Regions from separate parts of the Stutzerimonas sp. C6.4V genome, predicted to be linked through region 1. Evidence: predicted binding sites of a transcription regulator. Region 1 holds the regulator's gene; the other holds the start of a gene.
What was found. The regulator sigma-54, encoded in region 1, starts transcription at its own class of promoters, with help from an activator protein. The targets are predictions, from matches to a motif close to ANTGGCATNNANNTTGCTNT.
Positions count from the first base shown of each region.

Region 2: the regulator sigma-54 is predicted to act here: its motif matches at 3,417-3,436, upstream of flgB (flagellar basal body rod protein FlgB).

Region 1 is NZ_JBZUBM010000001.1:266,789-274,333, forward strand. It holds gene AC4LFW_RS01195 (HPr family phosphocarrier protein) at 180-452, opposite strand; gene rapZ (RNase adapter RapZ) at 461-1,318, opposite strand; gene ptsN (PTS IIA-like nitrogen regulatory protein PtsN) at 1,451-1,915, opposite strand; gene hpf (ribosome hibernation promoting factor) at 1,922-2,230, opposite strand; gene AC4LFW_RS01215 (RNA polymerase factor sigma-54) at 2,291-3,799, opposite strand; gene lptB (LPS export ABC transporter ATP-binding protein) at 3,948-4,673, opposite strand; gene lptA (lipopolysaccharide transport periplasmic protein LptA) at 4,673-5,221, opposite strand; gene lptC (LPS export ABC transporter periplasmic protein LptC) at 5,208-5,780, opposite strand; partial or broken gene AC4LFW_RS01235 (KdsC family phosphatase) at 5,788-6,310, opposite strand; gene AC4LFW_RS01240 (KpsF/GutQ family sugar-phosphate isomerase) at 6,310-7,284, opposite strand; gene AC4LFW_RS01245 (ATP-binding cassette domain-containing protein) at 7,542-7,545, shown strand, end outside.
Region 2 is NZ_JBZUBM010000001.1:959,142-966,686, forward strand. It holds gene AC4LFW_RS04685 (flagella synthesis protein FlgN) at 1-186, opposite strand, end outside; gene flgM (flagellar biosynthesis anti-sigma factor FlgM) at 221-550, opposite strand; gene flgA (flagellar basal body P-ring formation chaperone FlgA) at 651-1,406, opposite strand; gene AC4LFW_RS04700 (chemotaxis protein CheV) at 1,483-2,415, shown strand; gene cheR (protein-glutamate O-methyltransferase CheR) at 2,453-3,277, shown strand; gene flgB (flagellar basal body rod protein FlgB) at 3,477-3,881, shown strand; gene flgC (flagellar basal body rod protein FlgC) at 3,896-4,339, shown strand; gene flgD (flagellar hook assembly protein FlgD) at 4,358-5,038, shown strand; gene flgE (flagellar hook protein FlgE) at 5,070-6,425, shown strand; gene flgF (flagellar basal-body rod protein FlgF) at 6,613-7,353, shown strand; gene flgG (flagellar basal-body rod protein FlgG) at 7,398-7,545, shown strand, end outside.

The DNA of each region.
Region 1 (7,545 bases):
GAGGTCTGGAACGGGAAGCCTGAGGCTAGGCAAAAAGCTTGACGGGATTCAGCGCCTAGCCACACTGACTCCAGCCTCCAGCCTCCAGCCTCCAGCCTCCAGCCTCCAGCCTCCAGCCTCCAGCCTCCAGCCTCCAGCCTCCAGCCTCCAGCCTCCAGCTTCCAGCTTCCAGCTTCCAGCTACTCACCCTCTTCAAAGTAATCTTCGATCAAGGCGACCAGTGCGTCGAGCGCCTCCTGCTCCTGTTCGCCCTCGGCGTGCAGATGCAGCGTGGTGCCCTTGCTTGCGGCGAGCATCATCACCGCCATGATGCTCTTGCCATCGACCAGCGTGGCCGGGCAACGTCCGACGCGCACCTGACAGGGGAAACGGTTGGCAACACCGACGAACTTGGCCGCAGCACGGGCATGCAGCCCAAGCTTGTTGATGATGATGATTTCGCAGGACGGCATTTTTTTTCCTAGGCCAGGTCGCGATGGCGAACCTGAACGTTCTTCAATGGCTCGCGCAGGGCCCGGCCAATGCGCTCTGCCAGATAAACCGAACGATGGTGGCCGCCAGTGCAGCCGATGGCAACCGTGACATAGGCGCGATTGCTGGCGGCGAATCGCGGCAGCCATTTGCTCAGGTAGCCCAGGATGTCCTGATACATCTCCTCGACATCGGCCTGCATGGCGAGATAGTCGATGACAGGCTGATCCAGTCCGGAAAATTCGCGCAACTCGGCTTTCCAGTAGGGATTGGGCAGGCAGCGCACATCGAATACCAGATCGGCGTCGACCGGCATGCCTCGCTTGAAGCCGAACGACTCGAAGAGAAAGGCGGTGCCGGGTTCGGGCTTGTTCAGCAGGCGCAGCTTGAGCGTGTCGCGCAGTTGATAGAGGTTCAGATGTGTCGTGTCGATCTTCAGGTCGGCGTGATCGATGATCGGCGCCAGCAGCAATTCCTCGTCATGGATCGCCTCGGCCAGCGAGCGATGCTCGGTGGTCAGCGGATGGCGCCGACGGGTTTCGGAAAAGCGCTTCAGTAGGGTTTCATCTGCGGCGTCGAGGTACAGCACATCGCAGTGGATGTGCCGCGCGCGTACTTCGTCGAGCAGCTCGGGAAAGCGCTTGAGCTGGCTTGGCAGGTTGCGCGCATCAATGGAGACCGCGACCTGTGGTTGCAGGAGTTCGGTGTGCAGTAGCGCTCGTTCGGCAAGCTCTGGCAGTAACCCGGCTGGCAGATTGTCGATGCAATAGAAACCGTTGTCTTCGAGTACCGCCAGTGCGGTGCTTTTCCCCGAGCCCGAGCGCCCGCTGACGATGATCAGGCGCATGGCGTTACCGCGGCAGGTGGCTTGGCATACGCGTCGATGCGCCGGTTCAGGCTGATATATCGACCACAGGATTCGCAGGTTGGGTACACGTCTCTTCCCTCACTTCATGCGGAGGCGTGACATGCCGCCTCGCTAGCGGCCGCTTTGTATATCAACAATCGCCTGGTAAAGATCCTGGCTGGTAGGCGCCTTGCGCAGCTGATCGCGCACCTCCTCGCGATCCAGCATGCTGGCGATCTGGCGAAGCAGTTCGAGGTGCTCATCGGTTGCGGCTTGCGGGACCAGAAGCACGAACAAGAGGTCAACCGGTGCGCCGTCGATGGCATCGAAGTCCACTGGCCCGTCGAGTCGCAACACCGCGCTAAGCGGCGATGCACAGCCGGCCATGCGGCAGTGAGGAATGGCGATACCGTTGCCAAACCCGGTGGAGCCTAGTTTTTCGCGGGCAACGAAACTCTCGAAGACAGTTTGTGGGTCCAGGTCTGGCAAATCCTGGGCGATCACCTTGGCGATCTGCTCCAGGACGCGTTTCTTACTACCTCCCGGTACGTTCACGAGGGAACGTCCGGGGGTCAGGATGTTTTCGATTCGGATCATGATGGGTTAGCGAGCAAGGGCACCCTGGCTATGGTCGAGCTGTTTTTCTTTATGCTTGATGAGCTGGCGATCCAGCTTGTCGGCAAGCAGGTCGATGGCTGCATACATGTCTTCATGTTCGGCGTTGGCAACGACTTCGCGCCCGGCTACGTGCAGCGTGGCTTCGGCCTTTTGTCTGAGTTTCTCGACCTGCAGCACTACCTGGACGGCAATGATGCGATCGAAATGTCGTTCCAGTCGCTCGAATTTCTCCTCGACGTAGTCACGCAGGGCTTCGGTGATTTCCAGGTGAAGGCCAGTGATGTTGACTTGCATACTGCATCTCCTTATTGCCACGTGCGAAGGGCTGGCGATGAGCCGCTCAGGTCGCCTGCGTCACAGCAGCCGCTTGCGTTCGCTAGACGGCGCGATCCCGAGAGATTCGCGATATTTGGCGACTGTTCGGCGTGCGACCTGGATACCCTGTGCCTCCAGTAAACCAGCGATCTTGCTGTCGCTCAATGGCTTTTTCTGGTTTTCCGCAGCCACCAGCTTCTTGATGATCGCGCGGATCGCAGTAGAGGAGCATTCGCCGCCTTCGGCGGTGCTCACATGGCTGGAAAAGAAGTATTTCAGCTCATAGATGCCGCGAGGTGTGTGCATGTATTTCTGAGTGGTGACGCGGGAAATCGTCGACTCGTGCATACCGACCGCTTCGGCGATGTCATGCAGCACCAGGGGCTTCATGGCTTCATCGCCGTGGTCGAGAAAGCCGCGCTGATGCTCGACGATCTGCGTGGCGACTTTCATCAGGGTTTCATTGCGGCTGAGCAGGCTCTTGATAAACCAGCGCGCCTCCTGCAACTGGTTGCGCATGAAGGTGTTGTCAGCGCTCGAATCGGCACGCTTTACGAAGCCTGCATACTGGGCATTGACCCGCAATCGCGGCATGGCATCCTGGTTCAGTTCCACCAGCCAGCGGTCGTTGTGCTTGCGCACGATGACATCGGGCACCACGTACTCCGGCTCGCTCGTTTCGATTTGCGAGCCCGGGCGCGGATTGAGGGTCTGGATCAGGTCCACAACCTGGCGCAGTTCATCTTCCTTGAGCTTCATGCGGCGCATCAGGGCGCTGTAGTCCCGGCTGCCGAGGATGTCCAGATGGTCGCCAACCAGGCGCATCGCCTCCGCCAGCCACGGGGTGCGCTCGGGCAACTGGCGCAGCTGCAGAAGCAGGCACTCACGCAGGTCACGTGCGCCAATGCCGGCCGGTTCGAACTGCTGGATACGGCGCAGCACCACTTCGATCTCGTCCAGCTCGATTTCGAGCTCCGGATCGAAGGATTCAAGTACCTCTTCCAGGGTCTCGTCGAGGTAGCCCTGCGGGTTGATGCAGTCGATCAGCGTGGCCGCGATGAGCCGATCGGTGTCGCTCATCGGCGCGAGATTCAACTGCCAGAGCAGATGGCTCTGCAAGCTTTCACCGGCGGAGGTGCGGGTGGTGAAGTCCCATTCGTCATCATCGCTGCTGGGCAGGCTGCTGGCGCTGGTCTGATAGATGTCCTCCCAGGCAGTATCGACTGGCAGCTCGCTGGGGATGCGATCTCCCCAATCACCGTCCTCGAAGTTTTCTACCGTATTGATCGGCTCTTCATGGTGGGTGTCGGTATTGTTCTGCTCGCTTGCCGTGGTCTCGGGCTTCCTTTCGACCGACTCGGCCATAGGGTCCGAGTTGTCGAAGTCGTCCCCATCTTCCTCGCGTTCGAGCATGGGGTTGGAATCCAGCGCTTCCTGGATCTCCTGCTGGAGATCCAGCGTGGACAGCTGGAGCAGTCGTATGGCCTGTTGCAGCTGCGGTGTCATCGTCAGCTGCTGGCCCATCTTCAGGACTAGCGATGGTTTCATGGCAGAGGACTTCGAACCTTGTTTGCCGGCGCAACCGCGCCTGTTCCATTTCGTTGACGCCCGCCGGCGTCCCTGTAAGCAAATTATATGCCTGCCAACGAAGCCTTTGCCTAGCCCCCGGTGCCTGTCTCGAAGCGAAATCCCGCAATCAGAGGCGGAATTCGTGTCCGAGATACACTTCCTTCACGAGCTGGTTGGCCAGGATGGTCTCGGCGTTGCCTTCGGCGATCAGTTGGCCATCGTTGACGATGTAGGCTGTTTCACAGATATCCAGCGTTTCGCGGACATTGTGATCGGTGATCAGTACGCCGATGCCCTTGGCCTTGAGGTGATGGATGATCTGCTTGATATCGCCGACCGAAATCGGGTCCACGCCGGCGAAAGGCTCGTCGAGCAGGATGAACTTGGGTGCCGTGGCCAGCGCACGTGCGATCTCGACGCGACGGCGTTCGCCACCCGACAGGCTCATGCCGAGGCTGTCGCGGATGTGGCTGATATGAAACTCCTGAAGCAAGCCTTCAAGTGCCTGCTGGCGCCCGTTGCGGTCCAGGTCCTTGCGCGTCTCAAGGATCGCCATGATGTTGTCGGCCACCGATAGCTTGCGGAAGATCGAGGCCTCCTGTGGCAGGTAGCCGATGCCTGCCCGTGCTCGACCATGCATGGACTGGTGGGTTACGTCCTGGTCATCGATCAGCACGCGGCCCTGGTCGGCCCTGACCAGTCCCACGATCATGTAGAAGCAGGTGGTCTTTCCGGCACCGTTGGGCCCGAGAAGGCCGACGATTTGACCGCTGTCGATCGAAAGACTCACGTCGCGCACGACCTGACGGCTCTTGTAGCTTTTGGCCAGGTGCTGGGCTTTCAGCGTTGCCATTACTCGCTCTGCTCCGCTGTCGACTCGTCTTTCTTGCGGGGCTGGATGACCATGTCGACGCGCGGCTGTGGCGTGGTCACATCGGTATTGGTTGCGCGGCCTGCGTTGACGATCTGGCGCTGGGTGTCATAAACGATCTTTTCGCCTTCGAAAGTATTGCCCTCCTGGACGACCTTTGCCTGGTCGATCAGCACGATACGCTCGTTTGCCGCGAAGTACTGGATCGTCAGCCCATAGGCCTTGACGATCTCCTTGTCGACCGCCGGCTTCTGCTCGTAATAGGCGGGCTTGCCGATCGAGGTGAATACTTCGACGTCACCGTTCTTGTTCTGGGTGATGGTCACGGTGTCGCCGGTGATCTTCATCGTGCCCTGGGTGATGACCACATCACCGCGATAGACCGCGACGCCCTGGCGATCGTCCAGCTCGGCCGTGTCGGCCTGCACGCGGATCGGCTGGTTGCGGTCTTCGGGCAGTGCATGGGCATTGGCGCCGAGCAGGAAGATGCTCATTCCGAGCAGGAAAGGAAGGGTCTTAACGCAGCTCATGCTGGCCTCTTACATTGGATAGCAGGAGCATCCTGCCTTCGTTCAGGTACGCTTTCATACCCGTAGCGTTCGTAACGCCGTTCGCGGCGACGATTCTAACGGGTTGCCCGGTCTCGGCATATTCCTCATCCGGCAGCACGGTCATCCGGCTGCTGGTGATGATTGTCGGGCGGCCCTTGGCATCGGTGCGCTCGACGCGGACGTTGTCGATAAGCTCCACCTCCTTGCCCTGCGGGCCAACTTCGCCGCGCTCGCTGGTAACGTGCCAGGGCAGGGCGGAGCCGCGGTAGGAGCGAAGGTCGGGGCGGGTCAGCAGGCTGACGTCGCTTGCCTTGATATGTTCGACCTTGTCTGCTGTCAGCTCGTAGTTGCGCTTGCCGTCCGGCTGATACTGCACGGTGCGGGTGTTGGTGGCATAGAAGTCGATCGGTGATTGCTCTGCAGCGGTGGCCGGGGCGTCCTGCATGAAGCTTTCGGGACGAATGTTCCAATAGCCTACCGCGACCAGCAGCAGCGCAATCATCAGAAGGAGGCCGGGAAGGCGGATTCGGCTCAGCATCGGGACCTCATAGATAGGCGGATTGCGCGGCGTCCAGGGTACCCTGCGCGCGCATGATCAACTCGCAGAAACTCGCGTGCAGCGCCTTCGCCGCCGCGTGCGGTCGTGACGCCGTGGGCATGCTGACGGACGAAGCTGTCGGCGCTGGCGACAGCCATGCCCAGGCCAACCCGGCGAATGACCGGCAGGTCGGGCAGGTCGTCGCCGAGGTAGGCCACCTGAGCATAATCGAGTTCAAGTTCGCCCAGCAGTTCATCGAGCACCACCAGCTTGTCTTCGCGACCCTGGTACAGGTGCTGAATGCCGAGCCCCTGGGCGCGCCGCTCGACCACCGGGGTCTTGCGTCCGCTGATGATCGCGGTGCGAACGCCGGAGTTGATCAGCATCTTGATGCCGTGCCCGTCCAGGGTGTTGAAGGTCTTGAACTCGCTGCCGTCGACCAGGAAATACAGCTTGCCGTCGGTGAGCACACCATCGACATCGAAAATGGCCAGGCGAACATCTCGGGCGCGGCGCAGCAGATCGTTCATTACATTACCCCTGCACGCAACAGGTCGTGCATGTTCAGTGCGCCCACCGGGCGGTCGCGTTCGTCGACCACCACCAGCGCGTTGATCTTGTTGTCTTCCATGATCTTCAGGGCTTCGGCGGCGAGCATGTCGGCGTTGGCGGTCTTGCCATGGATGGTCATGACCTGGTCGATGCTGGCCTGTCGCACATCGACACCCTTGTCCAGCGTGCGGCGCAGGTCACCGTCGGTAAATATCCCGGCGAGGCGGCCATCCTCTTCCACCACGACCGTCATGCCGAGGCCTTTCTGGGTCATCTCCAGCAGGGCGTCACGCAGCGACGTGCCCCGGCTTACCTGTGGCAGGCGGTCGTCGGAATGCATGACGTGCTCGACCTTGAGCAGCAGGCGCCGTCCCAGCGCACCGCCCGGATGGGAAAAGGCAAAATCTTCCGCGGTGAAGCCGCGAGCTTCGAGCAGGGCAATGGCCAGGGCATCGCCCAGCACGAGACTCACGGTGGTGGAGGACGTAGGCGCCAGATTCAGTGGGCAGGCTTCGATGGCTACGCTGGCGTCGATGTTGACCTCGGCGGCCTTGGCCAGCACTGATTCGGGGTTGCCGGTCATGCTGATGAGGGTGATGCCCAGGCGTTTGATCAGCGGCAGCAGGGTCACGATCTCGCTGGTGCTGCCCGAGTTGGAGAGCGCCAGCACGACATCGTCCCGGGTGATCATGCCCATGTCGCCATGGCTGGCTTCGGCCGGGTGTACGAAGAATGCCGTGGTGCCCGTGCTGGCGAGAGTGGCGGCGATCTTGTTGCCGATATGGCCCGATTTGCCCATGCCGACCACCACGACACGGCCCTTGCACTGCAGGATGAGTTCACAGGCCCTGACGAACTGCTCGTCGATACGCGTTCTGAGTTGCTCGACCGCTTCCACTTCCATGCGGATAGTGCGTTGGGCAGTCTCGATCAGCTGGCTGCTCTGGCTCATGTCTGGTCATCGCCTGAATGAAAACGCGAGATTATAGCGCCAATCCAGCCGCCCCTCACCGAAAGCTTTAGTGCAGATCGTCGCGCCTGTAGCTGAATGCAAGCTGAACGGCGTGCGATTGCTCATGTGCCGATACAGTGGGCTGCTTGGGACGCCTACGGCGCGGTGCTATAGTTCGCGCCGCCAAAACGGCTCTGCGAAGTATCTCCGAACGCTCGGAGCGCGTCTGTTTCGCAGGCTGTATCCGAGGAGATCCGATGA
Region 2 (7,545 bases), 690 kb from region 1:
CTGGCTGCGAAGAGAACCGTGTTGCCCAAGCAGTGCCAGGAGCGCCTGTTTTTGGGTCAGTAGCTGTTCCAGGTTGGCGAGGTCGCGTTCGGCAAGTGACTGGTATTCAGCGTCAGTAAGCTCAAGAAGTCTCTGGGCCGTGCCGATGTCCTCAATGAGCTGCTGAAGCAAATCGGTATCTTGCATGTCGACCTCTGGGAGCGATGAGCGTCAATCGGAATCAGCGCTGGTTTTCGAATGCGAGCAGTTTGGAGGCTACGCGCTGACTGTCTACCTGGTAGCTCCCGTCGGCGATGGCCTGTTTGATGGCTGCAACGCGCTCCGAATCAACAGACGGCTGTTGGTTCATCTTGTCGGTCGCTTGCTGGAGCCGCTGCGCTTCCGGGCTCAGCTGTACACTTTCACCCTGGCTTGAGGCACTGCTGGCATTCTTGGTCGGCTCTGCCGGTGCCTGTTGAGCGGGAGCCCGATCAGCATTCTGGACGCCATTGTTGCGCCCGCTTGTGGGTGGAGTAACCGCACCGTTCGGTCGGTTGAAATCGATAACCATGATGGAGACCTCGAATAAGTCAGGACGCTTGCCTGCTTTTCGGCAAAGCTTATAGGAACTTTAGCTCTTTTTGAGCGATGGCTTTCGAGGGGCTGCAGCGCTACATGTTTACTTCGACCTGGCCGGGACCTGTGACCCTGGCTTTCACCACTCTGCCGGATCGTTGATTCTTGACACGAATCTGGCTGCCGAGCGCACCGTCGGTTAGGGCCTCGCCGGGCATTCTTACATTTATTGTCGAGTTTTTCGCGCTGATCACAACCTGATCCCCTTTGCGTATGACCTCTGCAAGGGTAATGGAGCTGGGCGGCAAAACCTGATCGGGCAGGGTGCTGCGTGTCAGCTTGTTACCGAGCGCCTGGTCGAGTGCGGTCAGATAACCCTGCGTCAGCAGGCTGACGTCCCGCTCGGCGAGCGTGACGTCACCCTCCGCGATCACGCTCTCGCGCTTGAGAGGACGGCGGGCGACCACCACCTCACGAAACAGGTGCACCTGAGCGGGTACGAATACCGACCAGGGGGTAGAGCCCTCGCAGCTGACACGGACCGTTGCTCTGCCTATAGGTTGCGCCGGGCTCTCCAGCCGGGTCGTGAGCGGGCTGCTGCACTGCGCCAGACGCAGGCGTGGGTCGAGTCGGTTCACCTCGACTTCATGGCGAGCCTGAATTTGGCTACGCTGCAAATATTCGGTCACTTCCCGCTCAAGAAAGTTGTGGGTGACGTCGATAAGCTGTTCAGGTCGGGTCATGGTTCTGGCTTCGGCCAGTTGGCCCGTCCCTGACAGAACCAGTACGACAAGTAGCGCTCCGCACAGGGCAGAGCGTGGACGCCATAAATAAGTCGATATTTTATTCATGATCATGCCGAAGCAAGGCCCGTGCCGTAGGTTCCGACATTCATGAGTGCCCACTACCAAGCGAGAGGAAACTGGCATGGCCGGTGTATTGGATTCGGTTAACCAGCGTACGCAGCTGGTCGGGCAGAACCGCCTTGAATTGCTGTTGTTCCGGTTGGACGGCAAGCAGCTCTACGGAATCAATGTGTTCAAGGTCAAGGAAGTGCTGCAGTGTCCCCGGCTTACGGTCATGCCGCGGTCCAGTCCAGTGGTGCGCGGCGTGGCTAACATTCGCGGCAATACGCTCTCAATCCTTGATCTGTCGTTGGCTACCGGAAAACCGGGCCTCGATGACCTCACCAACAGCTTCGCGATCATCGTCGAATACAACAACAAGGTGCTCGGCTTCCTTGTGCGTTCGGTCGAGCGGATCGTGAACATGAACTGGGAAGATATTCTTCCGCCGCCCAAGGGAGTAGGGCGCGACCATTATTTGACGGCGGTGACCCACGTCGACAACCAGATGGTCGAAATCATCGATGTGGAAAAGGTGCTCGCCGAGGTCGCGCCGGTGTCGGAGCTGGTGTCGGTGAGCATTCCGGATGAAGAGACCCACTCCAAGGCGTCTTCCTGTCGCGTGCTGATTGTCGATGACTCGTCCGTCGCGAGAAAGCAGATCACCCGCTGTCTGCAGAATCTCGGAATAGAGGTGGTCGCTCAAAACGACGGACGCCAGGCGCTTACCTATCTCAAGGGGCTTCTTGCGCAAGGCAAAAAGCCGGCAGAGGAGTTCATCATGATGATCTCCGATATCGAAATGCCCGAGATGGATGGGTACACACTGACCACGGAGGTTCGCCAGAACCCAGAAATGCGTGACATGCATGTTCTGCTGCATACTTCGCTCTCTGGCGTATTCAACCAGAACATGGTCAAGCGAGTTGGCGCTGATGATTTTCTAGCCAAATTCCAGCCGGACGATCTCGCAAGCCGAGTGATAGAGCGGATCCGGAGTACGGACGCAAACTGAGGCTTGTCCTCTTCAATACGACGGTAGGGCCTTATTAGTGTCAGGTGATCTGGATTTCGATCAGTTCCGAGTGTTTTTGGAAAAGACCTGCGGCATTGTGCTGGGCAACAACAAGCAGTATCTGGTGTCCAGCCGATTGAACAAGCTGATGGAGCAGCAGGGGCTCAAGAGCCTGGGAGATCTGGTAAGGAAAATTCAGTCGCAGCCCCGTAGCGGCCTACGTGAGCAGGTCGTCGATGCCATGACGACCAACGAAACGCTCTGGTTTCGCGATACCTATCCGTTCGAAGTGATGAAGAGCCGTGTACTTCCGGAGCTTCTCAAGTCTGCGCCGGGGCAACGGTTACGGATATGGTCCGCTGCCTGTTCGTCAGGCCAGGAGCCATATTCGCTGTCGATGATGATTGACGAGTACGAACGAAACAGTACCGGCCAGCCGAAGCCGTCCGTTCAGATTGTGGCGACGGAGCTGTCTGGTGCGATGCTCGCGGCAAGCAAGGCAGCCGAATACGACAGCCTGGCCATTGCCCGGGGCCTGTCCAGCGAGCGTCTGCAGCGCTATTTCGACGTCAAGACACCAGGAAGATGGGTGGTGAAACCCGCTATCCGGAGTCGTGTCGAGTTCCGCGTACAAAACCTGCTCGACAGCTACGCAGTGCTGGGTAAGTTCGATGTAGTGTTCTGCCGAAATGTGCTGATCTATTTTTCGGCTGAAGTGAAGAAAGACATTCTCAAGCGCATCCACGCCACCTTGAAACCTGGTGGCTATCTCTTTCTAGGCGCATCCGAAGCCCTGAACGGCCTGCCAGAGCTATACCAGATGGTGCAGTGCAGCCCCGGCATCATCTACAAGGCGAAATGACCCATCCCGAAAGAGCAGGCGGCAGAAATCTGTCGGCTACTCGGAAAGAAGCGGCAAGCCCTTCGGAAAAGCTTTGCCGCTTTTGACGCCTCTGCGCGACAGCCTCCTAAAAAAACTCGAATTTTCAGTCACTTAGCTGAGTGGCACGGCCTTTGCTGTAAGTTTGCCAAGCAGACTGTATCCGGCGGAGGGCCAGATCATGAGCATCAGTTTCGACAAGGCACTTGGCATTCATGAGAAGGCGCTGGGTTTCCGCGCCCAGCGTGCCGAAGTCCTGGCCAACAACATAGCCAACGCCGACACGCCCAACTACAAGGCGCGTGATCTGGATTTCAGCTCGGTTCTTGCTGCGCAGAACAGCAAGAACCAGGGTGGCTTTGGGGTGGCTGTCACCAACAGTCAGCATATCGCTGCTCAAGGCATGGAGATCGCTGACCCAGGGCTGCGCTTCCGTACCCCAGCGCACGCGTCACTGGACCAGAACACCGTCGATGCGCAGGTCGAGCAAGCGGCTTACGCCGAAAACGCTATCGATTTTCAGGCGAGCTTCACCATGCTCAACAGTAAGTTCAGGGGGCTCATGAGCGCCCTGCGCGGCGAATAAAAGGAGCGAACGTCATGTCCCTTAGCAACGTGTTCAACATCGCCGGCAGCGGCATGAGTGCCCAAAGTACCCGCCTCAACACCATCTCCAGCAACATTGCCAACGCCGAAACGGTGTCGTCCAGCGTTGACCAGACCTACCGGGCACGCCATCCGGTGTTTGCCACCATGCTTCAGCAGGCCAACGGCCAACCGGACCAGTCGCTTTTCGCCGAACAGGGCCAGGCGGGTGTCGGCGTACAGGTGCTTGGTGTGGTGGAAGACCAGAGCGAGTTGCAGGCGCGTTACGAGCCGAACCATCCGGCGGCGAATGCAGAAGGCTACGTGTATTACCCGAACGTCAATGTGGTGGAGGAGATGGCGGACATGATCTCCGCGAGCCGCTCGTTCCAGACCAATGCCGAGTTGATGAATACGGCCAAGACCATGTTGCAGAAGGTCCTGACCCTGGGCCAGTAACCCTTACGAGAGATTGCCATGAGCACGACAGGCAGCGTCGCCGGTACCGGTTCGGTACTCGACCAGTACCAGATCAAGGACCGCGAAGTAAAAAGCAACGATCTCGGCAAGAACGAGTTTCTCGAGTTGCTGGTTACCCAGTTGAACAATCAGAACCCGCTCGAGCCCCAGGAGAACGGTGAATTCATCGCTCAGCTGGCACAGTTCAGCACAGTGGAGGGTGTCGAGAAACTGAACTCCAGCATGGAAACCATGCTGTCGGGCTATCAGTCTTCGCAAGCGCTGCAGGCCTCTTCCCTGGTTGGGCGTAAAGTCATTGTGCCGGCCGATAAGGCAGTTATTGATACTGCCGAGACCTTCAAGGCGAGTCTGGTATTGCCAACCTCCAGCAGCAACGTGTCGGTCAACGTCTATGACAGTGCCGGTACGGCAGTCAACCGTATCAATATGGGTCAGCAGGAGGCCGGCAACGTTTCGTTCATGTGGGATGGCAAGGATTCGAGCGGCAATACCTTGCCGCCTGGAACCTACCGTTTCGAAGCGCAAGCCACTTATGAAGGCGAAACCAAGGGTTTGTACACCATGCTTCCCGCCAACGTGGACAGCGTAACGCTTGGACAGAACGGCGGTGAGTTGATGCTCAACCTGGCCGGCGTCGGCAGCATCGGGCTGTCACAGGTTCAGGTCATTGGTCAGTAACTACCGGCGCGTCCGGTAACAGGAGCAGTTCATGTCGTTCAATATCGGCCTCAGCGGCATGCGTGCCGCCAGCAAAGACCTCAATGTCACGGGTAACAACATCGCCAACGCCGGAACGGCGGGCTTCAAGCAGTCGCGGGCGGAGTTTGCGGATGTCTACGCGTCGTCGGTGCTTGGTACTGGCAAGAACCCTCAGGGTAGCGGCGTTCTGTTGGCCAACGTGTCGCAGCAGTTCAATCAGGGCAACATCAACTACACCCAGAACGCGCTTGATCTTGCCATCAATGGCAACGGCTTTTTCCAGGTCAGCAATAACGGTGCATTGAGCTACACCCGTGCCGGTTATTTCGGTACGGACAAGGAAGGCAACCTGGTCGATAACTTCGGTTATAACCTGCAGGGTTATTCGGTCGACGACAACGGCAATATCCAAACCGGCCAAGTCAGCGATCTGAAGATTCAGACCTCCAGCCAGGAGCCCAAGGCAACGACAAAGGTCACGCAGGGTTTTAATTTGAATTCGACCAACACCCAGCCCAGCAATACGCCTTTCGATCCCGCTGATCCGCTGAGCTACAACTCATCGACATCGACCAATATTTACGATGAGCAAGGCAATGCTCATGTGATGACCCAGTACTTTGTTAAAACGTCGACAGCTAATACATGGCAGATGAATGTATTGGTCGACGGGCGCAACCCTGCATCACCTGTGGCTACAGCTGGCGATGACACGGCTGTTCCACCAATAGCCGCCTGGAGCGGCACTGACCCTGCAAGTATCTCGATCAGTTTCAATCCAGATGGAAGTATGGCGTCCATGAGCGGCGGCTCCGGAATGGCTTACGATAGCGCGACAGGCTTGGTATCCCTTGATAATTGGCAGCCGGCTCAGCGGAACACATCAGGGGGCTGGGAGCTCAATAATGCGGCGCCGGCAGGCGGCCTGGACGTTTCCCTTGATTTTCGGGGCTCCACCCAATACGCCAGCACTTTCGCCGTCAACAGCGTCAGCCAGGACGGATATACGACTGGTGAGCTCGCGGGTCTCGAAATCAGCGAAACCGGCGCGATCTTTGCTCGGTACACCAATGGCCAGTCCAAAGTGCAGGGTCAGATCATTCTCGCCAACTTCGCTAACGTTCAGGGCTTGACTCCGGTTGGCAAGACGCAATGGGTTCAGTCCTTCGAGTCGGGCGAGCCCGTGCGCAACCCGCCTGGCAGCGGCACCCTCGGTTCCCTCCAAGCCGGCGCTCTGGAAGATTCCAACGTCGAGCTTTCAGATCAGCTGGTAAACCTGATCGTGGCGCAGCGCAACTACCAGGCGAACGCCAAGACAATTGAAACAGAAAGCGCGATTACCCAGACGATCATTAATCTCCGGTAATCGCTACCTGGCACTGCGCGGGGTGGCGGGAAACTGCCGCTTCGTTTTCACAAGGCCCTTCGGGCCTTTTTTTTGCAATATTTTCTTTTTATTTTCAGTAATTTATGTCTGATTTTATCGTTTGGCATACCCCTTGCTTCTTTAGCTGGAGTGAGTCTAGTCAGCGTCAAATTGCGAGGGAGGTTCCATGGACAAGATGCTCTATGTGGCGATGACGGGAGCGAGCCAGAATGCCCGCGCCCAGCAGGCGCATGCCAACAACCTGGCAAACATCTCGACCACGGGCTTCCGGCGCGACTTCGAGCAGGCGCGCTCGATGCAGGTCTTCGGCGACAGCTTTCCGGCACGGGCCTATGCCATGACCGAACGCCCGGGCACGGACTTCAGCTCCGGCACGTTGCAAGAGACCGGTAGGGATCTGGACGTAGCGGTCGAGGGCGATGGCTGGATAGCCGTGCAGGCGCCTGATGGCAGCGAGGCCTATGCCCGCACCGGCAGCCTGAATATCGACACGCTTGGCATGCTACGGACCGGCGACGGTTTGCCGGTGCTCGGCAATGCCGGGCCGATTGCCGTGCCGCCAGAGGAAAAAGTGGAGATCGGCGCCGACGGCTCGATCAGTATCCGCGCGCTCGGTGAAGACCCGAACGTGGTGGTGACGGTCGATCGCCTGAAACTGGTGAACCCCGACCCCAAGCAATTGGAGAAGGGCACCGACGGCCTTATCCGCATGAAGGACGGCCAGCCTGTCGAGGCGGACGCTGCGGTCCGTGTCACATCCGGCTTCCTCGAGGCGAGCAACGTCAATGCTGTCGCCGAGATGACGTCGATGCTCGCCCTGTCCCGGCAATTCGAGCTGCACGTAAAAATGATGCGTACTGCCGAAGAAGATGGTGCCGCAGCGGCCCGAGTCTTGCAGATCAGCTAAACAAACTAGGCGGCGTCTGAATTCCGGCGCACGAGGAGAAGAACATGCTTCCAGCATTGTGGGTCAGCAAGACCGGTTTGTCCGCGCAGGACATGAACCTGACCACCATTTCCAACAACCTGGCCAACGTGTCCACCACAGGCTTCAAGAAGGACCGGGCCGAGTTCCAGGACCTGCTCTACCAGATCCGTC